DNA from 3 places in the Peribacillus sp. N1 genome. Region 1 is predicted to be linked to each of the others. Evidence: predicted binding sites of a transcription regulator. Region 1 holds the regulator's gene; each other region holds the start of a gene.
What was found. Region 1 encodes LexA, which represses DNA repair genes until DNA is damaged. Its sites were predicted from a motif close to CGAACATATGTTCG; they were not measured.
Positions count from the first base shown of each region.

Region 1 (5,263 bases):
GCAGGCAGTTCACCTTTGATGGCCAACTCCAATTGCTGTGCTAACTCAGGATGTGCTTCTTTGTAATTTTTGAACAATTCATTCCAAGCTTCTTCTTTTTGAGCGCCTGCATTAACAACAGATTCATTAAAGTGTGAATACACTTCTTCCGGAACATGGAAGTCCTCTTCAAATGTCCATTTATATGCTTCTTTTGTCAATTTCAGCTCATCTGCACCAAGCGGAGCGCCGTGAACAGCAGATTTACCTGAACGGTTTGGTGAACCGTAACCAATAACCGTTTTCACTTCGATTAATGTTGGGCGTGCATCGTCGGTTTTCGCTTCTTCAATCGCTTTAGCAATTTCCTGAAGATCATTCCCATCCTCAACGCGGATATATTGCCATCCATAAGATTTGAACCGGTCTGCTACGCTTTCACTAAATGATTGGCTTAAGTCGCCGTCAAGAGAAATATCATTAGAATCATATAAAACAACGAGTCTTCCGAGTTGTAGATGTCCAGCTAATGAAGCGGCTTCTGCAGAAACACCTTCCATTAAATCTCCATCTCCACAAATGCCATATGTATAATGATCGACCACATTATAAGAATCGCGGTTATAGCTTTCTGCCAAGTGACGTTCAGCCATTGCCATTCCTACTGCCATTGCGATACCTTGTCCAAGCGGCCCGGTAGTTGCATCAACACCAGCCGTATGACCGTATTCAGGATGTCCTGGAGTTTTACTGCCCCATTGACGGAAGCTTTTCAAATCATCGATAGATAAGCCATAGCCCGATAAATGAAGAAGGCTGTATAACAGCATAGAACCATGTCCAGCTGAAAGAACAAAGCGATCTCTATTAAACCAATCGGGATTTTTCGGGTTATGGTTCATATATTCGGTCCATAGTTTATACGCCATCGGCGCAGCACCCATTGGCATACCTGGATGGCCGGAATTAGCCTTTTCAATTGCATCAATTGATAATGTACGAATCGTATTGATAGAAAGTGCATCTAATTTATCTAACATATTGTAAAAACATCCCTTCCTGTAATGTACCTCTTTATATTATAGTGACAAGCATAATATCACAACTAAAATCACTATTTACTGCCTCAATATTGCAATTTTCTATAATAACAGAAGTCCCCTATTTAGATTAAACTAAATAGGAGAATACATACATGCATGCACTCCCTTTTTACTCCTAAATGCTAACAGGATACTCAAGCGGAATGTTTTATCAGAAGGATCCAAGCATTAATGTAAGTTTCTTTTTTCTTTTATATTTTTTATCTTTTGAGGAGTGACGTCATTACCTTCTGGATCAACGACCTTCACATGCTCCAACGTATCAGTCATGGACTTTCTGAATGTTTCCAAATACTCACTTCTCAATTGGGTTTGCTCTTTCGCCTCAACTTCCGTCAAACCTTCAGCCTTCGCCTTTTTAGAAAGTTCATTAATACGGGCTATTTTTTCTTTTGATAACATAATTTCGCTCCTTCATAATCTCCGGATATTGTCATGGTATTAAAAAAAAAGCGAAATTACAAGTTCTAAGATTTACTTTCATTTGTATTCAGTTGATGTTCGAGAAAACGCCTGTTCACAGTAGCCTTTGAAACATTGTATCCAAAGCCCCTTAAAGTGGCTGCGATTTCTGCGAATGTCAATCCATTGGCCCGAAGTTTAATAATTTCTTCAATAGGGATTTCCATACGGTCCCTTCCAGTGGAATTCCTTTGATTCTGAAGGTTTTTTTGAGGACGGTATCCTTTTTCAACGGCTCTTATCATCCCGCGCTTTATTTTAAGATTATGTAGTTTCCTTTGGTATTCTTCTACAATACCGACTATCTGGATGACCATGGCATCCGAATCCGATAACTCAAGCTCCCCGTCATGTGAGAGTGTATAAATTTTAACATTTTCTTTAAGGATGACATGGAAAAGGGCTATTTTGGCATTCCCTCTTCCCAGCCTTGTTTCATCCTGGATTAATAGTACTTCAGCTTCTTTAGTTTTAAATAGTTCGAGCATGTCAAAAATGCCATCCCGATTCAACTCATAACCACTTGCCTGCTCTTTTATTATGGATATAACTTCAACATCCATCTTTTCTGCCAATTTGACTAACTCATCTTCCTGCCTTGCCAATGATGTTTCCTGTGACTCTTTTTCTGTGCTGACCCTACAATAGATTACCGCCTTCATAATACCCTACCTTCACTGCTTACTGCTCACTGGCCAAATTCTGGACAAGTTCTTCCCCTTTAACCGGTATGACGATGACTTGACCAGGTTTAATTGTATCCGCCCTGACACCATTATGCTCTTCTATCCAACCAATGAATTCTTTTTTTGTCAAATTTGCTTCTTCGTATTCTTCGGCGATTCCCCATAGGGTATCACCTTCACTTACTTCTATAGAAAGGAAATCCTTTTTTGGATCATTGTTCAATGTACAAGAGAATAAAATTGAAAAGATGAATACTGATCCCGCTAATAGAATCGTATAAATATAATTTTTGTATAATTTTTTCATAAATATCCCTCCAAAGCGAATGTTCGTTCGTGTTTTATGGTCAAATTATAATACGAACGTTTGTTTCAGTCAACAACAAAATTCGAACTTATGTTTGTATAGAATTGGGGGCCATGCTATAATGTAGCAAAGAACATTGGGGAAGAGGTGCACATATGACTAAACTATCAAAAAGGCAGCAAGATATTCTTGATTTCATTAAAGAAGAAGTTCGCCAAAAAGGGTATCCACCTTCCGTACGGGAGATTGGTGAAGCAGTGGGACTTGCTTCAAGTTCAACAGTACACGGGCATTTATCACGCCTGGAAAGCAAAGGCCTGATTAGACGTGACCCAACCAAGCCAAGGGCCATTGAAATAATGAATTTGGAGGAAGCGAACAATATTCCCAAAGTCAATGTCGTGAACGTGCCGTTACTTGGAAAAGTAACAGCGGGAATGCCGATAACGGCCATTGAGAACATAGAAGAATACTTTCCGCTTCCCGAAAGCATGGTTCCACATGATGACCATGTATTCATGCTGGAAATCATGGGTGAAAGTATGATCGAAGCAGGAATTCATGATGGGGATTATGTCATCGTGAAACAACAAAGCAATGCCAATAATGGAGATATCGTCGTGGCCATGACGGAAGATGATGAAGCCACTGTAAAACGATTCTTTAAGGAACCGGATTACATAAGGCTTCAGCCTGAGAACTCGAATATGGAACCAATTATTTTACGAGATGTTTCGATACTTGGAAAAGTAATAGGCTTATATAGACAAATACACTAAAAGCGCTAACCGCGCTTTTTTTGTTTGTTTAATCTATGTCCCGAATTCTCTCAATATGCATATGGAATTTTAATAGAATCAAGTTTTCATGGGAATTTAAACATCCTTAATTACGAACGGAAGTATACGATCGCCTAATATGTACTTTGGTAACACTCTGATTACAATAAAAAAGAGAGCTTTAACTACCGCTCCCAGTTAAAATTCACTTCACTCGTAATCTTTGGTTCACTTTAATTAGGTTAAGATCTACCAAGCCGTTCCACTGTTGAATCTGCACTTGTGTAGAACCGTATGCTTTTGCAAGCGCAGAGACGGTATCCCCTTTTTGGACAATATGATAAACCTCTTCTATACTTGCATCATATTTTGTTAAATCGCTTGTTTCGATAAGGTTCACCAGTTTTTCAATATAGTTGGGATCCGAGGCGTACCCAGCATCGAAAATTGCTTTGAGTGCTTTTCTGTAATCTTTTTCTCCAATGACAGCCGTATAAAGACTTCTATTCCATGAAGTCCCCTTTGCATATAAATTGGCAAGATCTCTAAGACTTTCTTCCCAAGATGGGTATTTTCTGAATTTGTTCCATACTTGAACGGGTACGCCATTGACATATTCCATTGTCTGAATGATGACAGACTCACCCTTGAAGTCACCTTTTGTACCGAATATATTTTTTCCTTTGCTTGCTAATAAACTTGTCCCATATCCACTCTCCAAACAAGCTTGTGCAATGACAACAGAAGGTAATATTTTAAATTCCTGTTGAATTTTCTGGGCATAGGGAGCAATTTCCTTAATAAATGTTTCCTTGCTCATTAGAACCTCCCATCAATGGTTTTACTTTATTTTTCACTGTTCATCTTCATTCTTATCGTATTCTCATCTATTAAAAAGGTTACGGCCAGTCCCATACAAAAGGTTCTGATGTTTGGCTAATTGTTTTTATTATAGATTTCTTACCTAGAGTTGCCTGCTTCGAGTATTATTTATCCATTTCCCTACCAAACAGGAAAAGCCGTCAATCCATTTAATTAAATGGATTGACGGCTTTTCCTATTGAACACTGAAAATCTTCAAAACTTGTTCGTTAATTTTAAATTTGTAATTATTTATTTTTGTATAAAACCTTGATGAAAAACAAAAACTATTTTTAAAAACTTCATTTCAAGGTGGTGAAATCATGGACTACCCAACCGTCCATACAAACTTCTGGGATGCAGTGATAGCCATTCCTACCATCATGATTCTTACTCAACTTATTAAGGTCATGTTTCATATTCATCCAAAATTCGTCCCTACCATCGCTTTGGGTCTTGGCTTGTTCATTTCCATTTTCATCAGTCATCGTCATCACTTGGTTTCAGGAATTTTCATGGGCTGGTTTTATGGCTATGCAAGCATAGGCAATTATGCTGCACTCAAAACTGGTATTTTGTCTTATAGAGAATCCTACAAAAAGACGGATTAAATCTATTCTTGTTGCCTAGCTGAAATTCATCAATCTTTTTATTGCTAGATGACCTTACTAGCTTTATTTCCCATCGAACACCATTAATTTAATCGCTGTATTAGTAATTACAAACTGGCTGAATCCTTTGGCTAAAACAAACCACCCATGTTAGCACCACATTACATCAAAAAACCCTTTTCAATTAAGAGAAGGGATTTTTTTGTCGGGAAAAGTGGGTTATTATGTTTTTTACACTCCTGCCGAGGCGGCTTGGTAGGATCGGCGGAAAGGGAGCGGATTTCTGTATTCAACAGGATCTATTTTTCAAGAAAAGATTGGAGGCAAACTTCGAATTTGTCTACAGTCTGATACCCTCTCAAAGAAGAGAATGCATTTCACTATTTCTCAATATAGACCGAACGAATCAGTGTCCGGGTTCTTTCAGTACCATCCACATTTTTTTCCTTGACATCTATTGTTACATTATAAACCC
Region 1 covers NZ_BAAHZO010000001.1:230,771-236,033, reverse strand. Annotated here, with positions in the region: gene tkt (transketolase) at 1-1,019, opposite strand, end outside; gene ACYP5M_RS01105 (DUF896 domain-containing protein) at 1,251-1,484, opposite strand; gene ACYP5M_RS01100 (YneB family resolvase-like protein) at 1,550-2,206, opposite strand; gene yneA (cell division suppressor protein YneA) at 2,226-2,537, opposite strand; gene lexA (transcriptional repressor LexA) at 2,693-3,316, shown strand; gene ACYP5M_RS01085 (glucosaminidase domain-containing protein) at 3,522-4,136, opposite strand; gene ACYP5M_RS01080 (hypothetical protein) at 4,501-4,788, shown strand; gene ACYP5M_RS01075 (esterase/lipase family protein) at 5,169-5,263, opposite strand, start outside.

Region 2 (5,263 bases), on a different contig from region 1:
TTGCTGGAGTTACCTCAATGTTTTCACCGCGTACGTTGTAATTCATAAAGTGAGTCCTCCTTAAATTAAGACTATACAGTTAGATTCTACAATACCCCTCCGGTTCCTTTTAGAAACACATCATGAAATATGTCGAAATAATGAAACAATTGTCGGAAGGTTTGGAAAGGGGTTGATGTCTGCCCTAGCTTCATTATATCAAATGCTATGCTATAAAGAAAAAATTAAGCCTATTTTATTTACAGAAAATTTAAAAATAATTAACATAAAAACCTTTTGGAATCCAAACGGTCGTATAATCAATTTCTTTTATCATAGAACACACCATCCACTGATAGACTTTCATACGGGTTCGTGTATTTATTAGATGATCGTTTCTTCTTGTTTATTTCCTGGATATCCCGCTTTATCTCCTGCTTTTGGAGCTTCAGCAAGTGATCGACCTTTTGGTTGAGCAACAGTGCTGCACGTCCCAGCTGCTGCTCTTCTGCAGTAAAAGGCGGTTTGATTCGAGAAAGAAGTCCATCTCGCTGATCGATCAGCTTTGTGATCCTTTCTATTTTATCATCACGCTCTGTAATCGTGTGATTTTCCAGAACGGCAAGTAATTCAACAGTCAAATCATGAAAGGTCCTAATCACCATTACACTTGACCGCTTTGGGTAAATTGTTTTTTCCGATTGATTTGAATTACTTCCTTCCAAGTATTCCGGAACTCAGTAACAAGGCCCTCCACTTCTTCCAAGGTAGAAACATCATTTTTCATATTCGCTTCTATCAGACGCCGGTTCATGAAATCATATAGACTCATCATAGCTTTGGATACATCCGCATCCATATTCAGCGTCACCATCAATTCGCGGATGATATTTTGCGCCTTGATGATGTTCGTATTCTTCGCTTCGATATTTCCTGCTTCAATGGCCTTCTTCCCAAGCATGATGAACTTCAAACAGCCATTATAAAGCATTAATGTAAGCTCTCCCGGGGATGCTGTGTTGACTGAATTTTGCTGATACGATTGATAAGGATTATTTATTGCCATATTTAACTTCCTTTCCGACTTACCTTAACTAAAATAAGAAGCTAACGATGCACTTTGGCTGTTTGCCTTTTGAATCGCTTTTTCCATCGCCGTGAACTGGTTGTAATAGCGCGATTCCAATTTCGTTAGCTTTGCCTCAAATGTTGAAATCTTCTTATTCAGCCCATCAACCAATTTTCCGATTGTAAAATTGTTATTAACAAATCCGGCCTTTCCGGCTTTTTCAGTAATCGCCTTCATTGATGATTCTATATCATCCCTTAACCGGCGCGCGAGGCCTTTGTCGCTCTTTTCTGGCCCATTGGCCATGAACATATCATAAATCGCATTCGGATCCTCACTAATGGCTGCCCGGAGCTTGTCCTCATCAATCGTTAATTTACCGCCCTCCAAATAATTTTTGGTGGTGGTGATCCCCAAACTGCTGAGATTGTTTTTTCCTGTGATCCCATCCACCGAGGTGTATAGGGATGACCTCATTGTGATCAGGAGGCTTTTTAACGTCGAATCGCTTTTTAACGTTCCGCTCTTCGCTTTTTCTTCCCACAGCTTCACTTCATCCTCGGTCATTGCCTTCTTTTGCTCAGAGGTAAGCGGGGTAAAGGAGCGATATTTAGCTTCACCCGTTTTATCTTGAACCTTTTTAATGACATCATTGTATTTATTCACAAACTGAGTGATCGTGTCCAGGATGGCATCCACATCAGCTGTTGATGAGAATGTGACTGTATCCGTCGTTTTTTGCTTTACCGTTATTTCCGCTCCATTAATCTGAAACGTATTCGAAGGCCGGGAAATGTCCAGTCCATTATAAGTAATCGATGCATTTTCCCCTATTGTGCCGCCAGTTCCTTCATTGTTACTGCTCATTTTTAGCACATTGAAGAAATCTCCGGTACTCCCTAACTCAATTTCAGGCCGATCTTTTATATCACCTGTATTTTTAGCAGTGATGGAAAACTTCTGGGACGTTTCATCGAAAAATAGAGTCACTCCCGAGTTTGCATTAATTTTATTTATTACACTTTCTAACGTATCGTCCGCATTAAGGGTAAGAGTGTACGGTTTTTCCACTGTTGCGCCATCTTTTACTTCCGTATCAAAACCGCCATCCTTATTGATGGACAGTATCGTAATATCTTGAGGAGTCGTGATTCCCAATTCCGATAGTTTCTTTTTGGGGTCGGTAACAGCTGTTTTTTCTGTACTTGTCATGGTTGCTGCCTTGGCAAGTCCATTCACTTTTATATTCCCGGAAAAATCACTGGTCGAATTCACATTTCTCACTGATACAGCATCTGGATTCGATACCGTCACCTTCTTTTTAATGAAGGAAGACTGCTTCCCAATTCCATCACGAATGAGCGTATCCAATTCTGATAAAGCTGTATTTATCGAACGGTAATCATCGCGCTGCCACTCGGAATACTGCTTTTTCTGTGTCAGTTTATCCAATGGCACCCGTTCTGCCTGCATCATGCTCTTAACTAATTCATCAATGTCCATCCCGCTTGCTAAACCACTGATTCGTACCAAAATTGATCACCCGCTTATATTTTTTCATCCACCATTATGCCGACAAACTCCGTCATTGCCGCATAGAAGTCCAATAACTTCTTCGGGGGAATTTCCCTGATCGTCTCATCCGTTACATCATCCACTACCTTGACATAGTACTCATTCAGCTTCTCATGATATTCAAAACGAACCGCCGTATGTTTCGGATTCAGGAAGGTGTTCAAACTATCCACCATTTCCTGCACATTTTCTTTTGATGGCATATCAGTAGATTCCACACTTTGCTCCGAATAGGCTAGCGTATTCATTTCCCGCTGATAAAATGAACTGATTCCTTCCGAGATTGCTGTTCTAAGTTGTGAGGAAAGGATATTTGTGGACAAACTCTCCAGCATCTAAATAGCCCCCAATATGATATCTTTACTTTTTATATCGGTTCCGAAATGGAACTTTACAGTGTACATACAAAGGATTTATTATTAAATAGAGAACAAACATTCGCTATCGGAGGGGATAACATTATAAAATGGGATTAAGAAGATGAGCTTACACTCTTATATAAGGAGGTTTTCATAATTAATCTTACTGAAATCCAGAAAAATATATTATATGCCAGCATTATAAGTGACGATGAAATCACGAAAATTTATAAAAATAGCAGGAGAAAGAACAACAGCTACCGGGAGCACTACGGCACATCTCAGGGAGATTATCGAAAATGGAAAATTTCCTTTTTTGATGGATTATTATATATCACTCCGGCAAGCCAATGTGTCCGTTCCGCTTCTTTAGAATTATTCACCAATTTATTCCCACACTTTTACAGTGATGATGGAACTAAACATCTCCCCTTCACATTATTGAAACATTGCATTTTACCACATTTCCTAACTATTCTATACATGGATGATGGCTCTTTAAGCATCTCATACAGGGTAAATCATAATAAAAAAATTATTTACCTCACACCGCATATTTACCTTTACCTTCAATGTTATCCTAAAGACGAATTAGAGAAACTAAAAGAACATATATTTACCACATATCATTTATCCTTAAAGCTGAGCTCTCGTAAAGATGGATATGGATATATTCTAAAAACTACTTCTGTTAAAGAAACTTTTCGTTTCCTCGAACTAATCGAACCTGTAGCAAAAACTTGTTCTTCCATGTTATATAAAACCTCTTGGGAATTCCGAAATCAAAAAGAAATACTCAGGTGGAAATCTAAGTATCCTGATTACACGATTCTTACCAGCAGTTCAGATCGCTCTAAACCCTATTCTCCAGATGAAATTAAATTACTAAGACAACTTAAAGAAAATGGTTATACAACAAATGAAATTGCAAAGATGCTAAAAAGAAGTTATTGGTCCGTTACTTATAAATGGCAAGAAATAAAAAAACTAAACTAACGCCAAAACGTGATAGTATTTTGGAGCTAAATAATGTTAATCTAACCGATCCTTTATATTTTTCGATAAAAAAAGAGACTCTAGTAAAACTAGAGTCTCTTTCAGGTAATCTAAAATTAACGAAGAAGTTGTAAAACTCCTTGTGGTTGTTGGTTCGCTTGCTTTGCGACTATGTCTTTCGATCATAGAACAGACTATATCTTCACCCTTATCTTATAAGGGGCTGGGCACTTCGAATGGCTTTTGCCACCCTACGGATTTCATTGCCATAGCTTTCACCTTAGACTGTATATCCTAGTCGTTGAACCTTCTCCAGAGTTTCCTCAAAGGAGCTTGGCTGCTGATTATCCATTATGTCATCTCCATCATTTTCAGACCATCACGCTTACCGTTTCCAGTTACGTTGTGGTTGATGCAGCTTTAGGAAGTTCCAGCAATTCACCCAGTCATAATTTTATCCATTACTGGATAAAACGCCCTTCAAATTTACCTCAGAAGTTGTAAAACTCCTTGAGGTGCGGAATTTGCTTGAGCTAGCATTGCTTGAGATGCTTGCGCCAAGATAGAGTTTTTAGTTTGCTCCATCATAGTCTTAGCCATATCTGTATCACGAACACGTGATTCAGCAGCAGTCAGGTTTTCAGAAGAAGTACCTAAGTTGTTGATCGTATGCTCTAATCGGTTTTGGTTAGCACCTAGTTTAGAACGTTCAGCTGATACAGTGTCAATTGCAGATTGAATAACTGTGATTGCTGCAGATGCATTTTTAGCATTAGAAACATCCAGACCGGATTCAACGCCTTTAGAATCTGTACCATTGCTTACATTTGTAGTTGCAGTGAATCCATCACCAATACCAGTTAATCCTAGATTACTAGCACGCATGTCATCGATTTCAAGTGTCAGACTTTGGTTTTCATTTGCACCGATTTGGAATTGAAGACCTGCGCCAGCATCAGTACCCGTAGAAGAAGAACTACTTATTTTTAAATCAGCTAAAGCAGTACCAGCAGATGCACCAACTATTTCAACGGAACCTTTAGCGCCAGCAGTTAAGGTATCAAGCTTTAAAGCACCATCACCATCAAGGGACGCATACTCTTCACCAGTTGTTCCAAGTGCAGTATTTGCTGCAGTATTAATAGCAGTCACTATATCAGCAGCTGCATCACCATCTCCGATTGTAACATCGACATCTTTCCCATCGATTTTAAGACTTAATGTACCGCCAGTTGTAACAGCACCTGCCGCCCCTGAACCAGTCAAGCTAGCAGTAGAAAGTTTT
Region 2 covers NZ_BAAHZO010000003.1:295,168-300,430, forward strand. Annotated here, with positions in the region: gene hpf (ribosome hibernation-promoting factor, HPF/YfiA family) at 1-46, opposite strand, end outside; gene ACYP5M_RS14365 (flagellar protein FliT) at 300-644, opposite strand; gene fliS (flagellar export chaperone FliS) at 644-1,045, opposite strand; gene ACYP5M_RS14375 (flagellar hook-associated protein 2) at 1,070-2,581, opposite strand; gene flaG (flagellar protein FlaG) at 2,596-2,958, opposite strand; gene ACYP5M_RS14385 (DNA endonuclease) at 3,166-3,978, shown strand; gene ACYP5M_RS14390 (flagellin N-terminal helical domain-containing protein) at 4,465-5,263, opposite strand, start outside.
Region 2: a site for LexA is predicted at 3,051-3,064, ahead of ACYP5M_RS14385 (DNA endonuclease). Genes of this name have one in related genera too.

Region 3 (5,263 bases), 1.4 Mb from region 1:
AAAGAGGGCCCAAAGCAGCTTTACATCGCTAAAAAAGGGGCCCACGCTCAATCTTATAATGAAAATCCAAAAGAATATGAAGATCAAATCGATCAGTTTCTAAAACTTGTCTGAGAAGAAAAAAGAGGGTATCCAAGATCCCCTCTTTGCTTTTTAGTCAGATTTTATTAAAATAACTCATCCTTGGATTCAAGATTTGATTCGGACTTTTTAATTGAAAGCTGTTCGCTTCCGGAACAAAGTCTATTTTCATGACTTCATCAAGAAAAATCTTTTTTGATTTCTCCACATATAGTGGAATCCCGTTTGTTTCCACTTTTTCGGTACCTTCTTCAGGTTCGTTGACCCACCATAGCGCGGTCACACCGCTTACCACGCAGCCACAGCCATCAGTATCATATTTCAACTGTAAATATCCTTCTTGTCCCTGTACCTTATCGGCCATTTTCTCAGCCGCTGTTTCCGTCCATTCAATATACATGATTGCACGCCTCCCGATGTTTCCCCCATTATAAACGATAAATACGCTTCTGTTAAAGAAACTGCCTTCCTTTGCAAGCTTCAGCCGACACGAAAATCACTTTCTTCATTGACCGTGCTAACAAATGCCGATTCTCATACTCCTCCGTGATACCTTTCATCACGATGCCGTTTTGAAAGGCTGTCCCTTGGGAACAGCCCTTCCGCTCATCATTCCATTATCCTTACATCCGCGATATCGGAAAGCCTGATATAGTGAGCCTGCTGAAACCGATCGACGATATGAAGCTTTTGGGTGAGCTCATTATAATAATGGATCCTGCCGATTAACAGCTGATACCGGTTGCCTTCATAATGAGCAATCGTGACATCCTTTCTTTCCTCCATCGCTTCCCTCATTACCGCATTCATTTCTTCCAGTTGCTGCTCATCCAGGATGCGTTTCGTTTCATAGCCATCCTCCACCACCCAATCCCGAAGCATCTTCACATGCTCCGGCAACATCATCGATGTCCATTTGATACGGCCGCGATCACGTATCATTCTTTTCCCTCCCTTCAAAGTCAACCTTACGCCTTATGACCACCAAGCAGCTTGCTTCGGTAAACGGCTGTACCTGCTTCTGTATACGAAACGGCACGCAATAACGATTTGGCTCCATATTTATGGCGGATTCGATCAACCGTGTAACTCAATTCCCGCTTCTTCCAGCGCGAAGCATCGAATAAAGTCAGCTGCATTTCGTTATCATCCACAATATTCGAGAGCCTGACCTCTATGCTCCGAACCGTTTTTTGCTTATAGTTCTCATGAAAAAGCTCCAGGCAAACTTTATATAGCTCCATCGTAATGTTGGTCGGTTCGCTAATTGAACGCGAACGTTGGAAACCTCCGCCGAACTCATCCTTGCTGTAACCAATGCTTAGGCTCACCGTCCTTCCTGCCTTGCGATGGGTGCGTGCCCTTCTTCCAACTTCTTCGCAAATTTCCAGCATGACCTGCTTTACCTCATGCTCCTCCTTATAATCCCGCAGCAGGATTTGACTTTTGCCGAAGCTTACCTGCCCTTCGATGATCGCTGCCCCCATATCGGATAAATCTATTCCCCAAGCATGGTGGTAAAGCTGATTGCCCATAATTCCAAACTTCGCTTCAAGTAATTCAAGATCATAATTGGCAAGCTGTCCAACCGTAAATATTCCCATTCCATGAAGGGTTTTTTCTACGCGCCTGCCGATCCCCCACATTTCACGAAGCGGGGAAATCGGCCAAAGTTTGCTTGGCACATCCTCATACTTCCATTCTGCAATCCCATTATGTTTGGCTTCCAAATCAAGGCAAAGTTTTGCCATAAGCATGTTCGGTCCAATTCCAATGGCACAGGGGAGCTGTAATTCCCGTTCGATTTCATCCTTTATCTTTTCAGCTATCATCCGGGCATCTCCCCATAAAGAAGCGGCACCATCGACTTTCACAAAACTTTCGTCCACACTATATACGTGAATCGCTTCTTTGGGCACATAACGGTTGAACAAGCGAGTGATTTCCGTCGAAACCCTTAAATAGGTCGCCATTTTAGGTTCAACGACGACAATCCTCGGATCATTCGGGATCTCAAACATCCGCGAACCTGTCTTGATGCCAAATTCCTTCTTCATCTTTGGAGAAGCCGCAAGCACAATGCTCCCTGTCCTCTTCAAATCACCAACCACCGCCAGATAACAATTAAGCGGGTCCAGACCAAGCATGACCGCTGAACAGCTTGCATAAAAACTTTTCATATCGATACACATAATTGATTGTTTCGGCATCGTCCCATAATCCATCACTTCTCACCCTAACAAGAATATACGTTCGCTTTTATTATATTCATAACTTTAACCGAATATACGTTCTTATTCAATGGAAGTTTTCATACAAATTTCTACTTTTTAATGTAATTTCCTTGAAAAATATAATAGATACTAAAAATGGTTAAAATACCATATTTAAACTTAATACCCAAATAGTTTTTTAAAAAAGAATCAATTCGTAGCTTGAATAATTTTCAATGGATCCTTATACTTAGTTTTTTTAATTTTTTTCACCCTTTTCAACAGTCTTTCGTCTATTTTAAATTTAGTCTTACTACTCATTTTTTGTAATAAAACTGTAACCAAAATTATGTCTAATTGTCATAATGGTATTGTAGGATAATATTGTTAAGAATATAGAGAGATAGATAGAGAGGAAATGAAAATTATGAAGAAATGGATCGCTTCAGCTGCTGTTGCTTCTGCCATGATGCTAACCCCGCTGCAAGCCTTTGCAAATATTGGAGATCAAACCCTCAGACCCGGAATGACACATAGTGATGTCAAACAACTACAACAACTTTTAAAAACCAAAGGTTATTTCACATATTCAGGTTCACTGACTACATATTACGGCACCTATTCTGTATCAGCAGTAAAAAAATTCCAAAAAGCTAAAGGGCTGACTGCCGACGGAATTGCGGGCCGTAACACATTTAATAAGCTTGGTGTTTATAAGGTCAATAATACAAGCTTGATCAGCTATGCAAAAACCTTAATAGGCAAACCCTACAAATGGGGCGGAACAACACCAACTGGATTTGACTGCTCAGGCTTCGTCTATTACGTATTCCAGAAATCACAAGGAATCACCTTACCGCGTACAACATCCTTGCTTTATTCCAATACAGGTTTAAAAGTATCTTCACCAGCTAAGGGTGACCTTGTATTCTTTGATACTTCTTCTGGAAGAACAGGGGTATCCCATGTTGGTATCTATATCGGAAATGGTCAATTCATCAGTGCTACTTCTTCTAAAGGAATAACCATCACGGATATGGATAATTCTTATTGGAAACCAAAATATTTAGGTGCGAAAACTTTATAAAATCCCATAAAACAACCGGACAGAATTCATAGTGATTCAGCCCGGTTGTTTTATTTTATATATAATATTTCATCCGTTAAATCCTCAACTGTCACCATGAATGAAGCGTCCAAGTTGGAACGGTTCATCATTTCGATATTATAAACATGCTCTGACGGTAAATGGACGACTTCGAGAACCATGAATCGCTGACTTTCCGCTTTACTGACATGATTGAGGGCAGCAGTGACCGCCCTTTGTTCGGCCAAGCTTTTTACATCCGTCAAAACAAGAATCAGTTCCGCTTCCGCTTTCCCAGGAAATGATTTCTTCACCCCGCCCCGGTGCCATGGTTTCACTTTCATCCCGATTTCCAGGTCGGAATAATCGAGAGCGTTACCATGTTGATCTTGAATGGATGTATCAGTGGTCACCTTATAATACGTCCTTTTAATCAAAATCCTTTTATCGTCAAGATCCGTAATGAAACCTTCTTCCCCCTTACCGACGGCATCATCCCTGTTCCAATCAGGGGATTGACAGCTACCCAGAATAAAGGCAACGAATATGGATATATAAAGGTTTACAATCCTCTTCATACAAATCCCTCCTACTAGAAATAGACGGATCCCCCATGAAATAGTTACCAATTCATATGAAAACTTCGGTTATTTCAAAAAAGGGGAATGTCATCGACATTCCCCTTTTGCCTATTATATTAGACCATCTTTCGCCTTGTCCGACATCGAAAGTTGCTTACTTTTTAAAAAATGCTTTTTTTCCTAATGTTTCGGTGATTTTTGGAAACATGTTATACCATTTCCCAGCAAAATTCATCCAGCCAGGGAGATTGATTTCCCTCTTATTGGTCAGCATCGCCGCTACGATTTTAGCAGCGACATCTCCAGGCTTAAGCATGAATTTTTCAACATTTTTTAAATATGTACCTGATTCATCGGCAATGTTAAAGAAATTCGTTTCTATGGGGCCAGGATTAACGGTGGTCACAAAAACATGATCTTCCATCAGCTCAAGCCGAAGTGCGTTTGAATAGCCAAGAACCGCGAACTTAGTCGATGAGTACAATGTTGATTTAGGAGTGGCGATTTTACCGGCCTGTGAAGCGATATTGATGATATGCCCCGATTTTCTCTGCTTCATATACGGAAGAACCTGCTTTGTGCAGGCCATCAATCCAATGACGTTGACAGCAAACATTGCTTTCGTTTCATTTAATTCCGTATCCTGCGCTTCTTTAAACGTGCCGAAACCGGCATTGTTGACCAACACATCCACTTCACCTATTTGCGCATGAATGTCATTAAATACATTTGCCACCTGATCAGTGTCTGCCACGTCAAGCTTATAGGCATATGCATCAATTCCATATCGGGTGATCAATTCATTCCTTAGCTGTAGTAATTTATCCATACTTCTGGCCAAGAGGACGAGACGCCCCCCCTGCTTTGCACTTTGAATGGCAACTTCCTTGCCAATCCCTCCGGAAGCTCCAGTAATAACAATGACTTTGCCTTGCAACTTATTCAAAAAAGTGAGCCTCCTTGCGAACATTAAGCGATTGAATACAGAATGACCCCTGATTGAATTTCTGTTTCGACTTCACCCAAGTCTTCTAAATAGTCCAGCTGACCGACCGTTTCCGAAAGTGTCAGGCCCACTTCCTGAAGGTATACTTTCGGAAACAACTGCTGACATACTTCAAAGACCGATAAAGGCTTATCTTGAAGCATGCTTTTCACCTGCATGGCACGGTTATGCTGCCGCTCGAATCTATAGTGAATCAAGTCGGCAACCGCATCTCCATCCACTTCAGATCCATGTCCGGAGTAAACGGTGGATATGGAAAAATCCAATAATTTCTGAAGTGATGCATTATACTGCA
Region 3 covers NZ_BAAHZO010000001.1:1,634,375-1,639,637, forward strand. Annotated here, with positions in the region: gene ACYP5M_RS07860 (alpha/beta hydrolase) at 1-114, shown strand, start outside; gene ACYP5M_RS07865 (iron-sulfur cluster biosynthesis family protein) at 158-481, opposite strand; gene ACYP5M_RS07870 (YolD-like family protein) at 691-1,023, opposite strand; gene ACYP5M_RS07875 (Y-family DNA polymerase) at 1,050-2,309, opposite strand; gene ACYP5M_RS07880 (C40 family peptidase) at 2,722-3,381, shown strand; gene ACYP5M_RS07885 (DUF3221 domain-containing protein) at 3,432-3,959, opposite strand; gene ACYP5M_RS07890 (SDR family NAD(P)-dependent oxidoreductase) at 4,117-4,908, opposite strand; gene ACYP5M_RS07895 (MBL fold metallo-hydrolase) at 4,932-5,263, opposite strand, start outside.
Region 3: a site for LexA is predicted at 2,363-2,376, ahead of ACYP5M_RS07875 (Y-family DNA polymerase). Genes of this name have one in related genera too.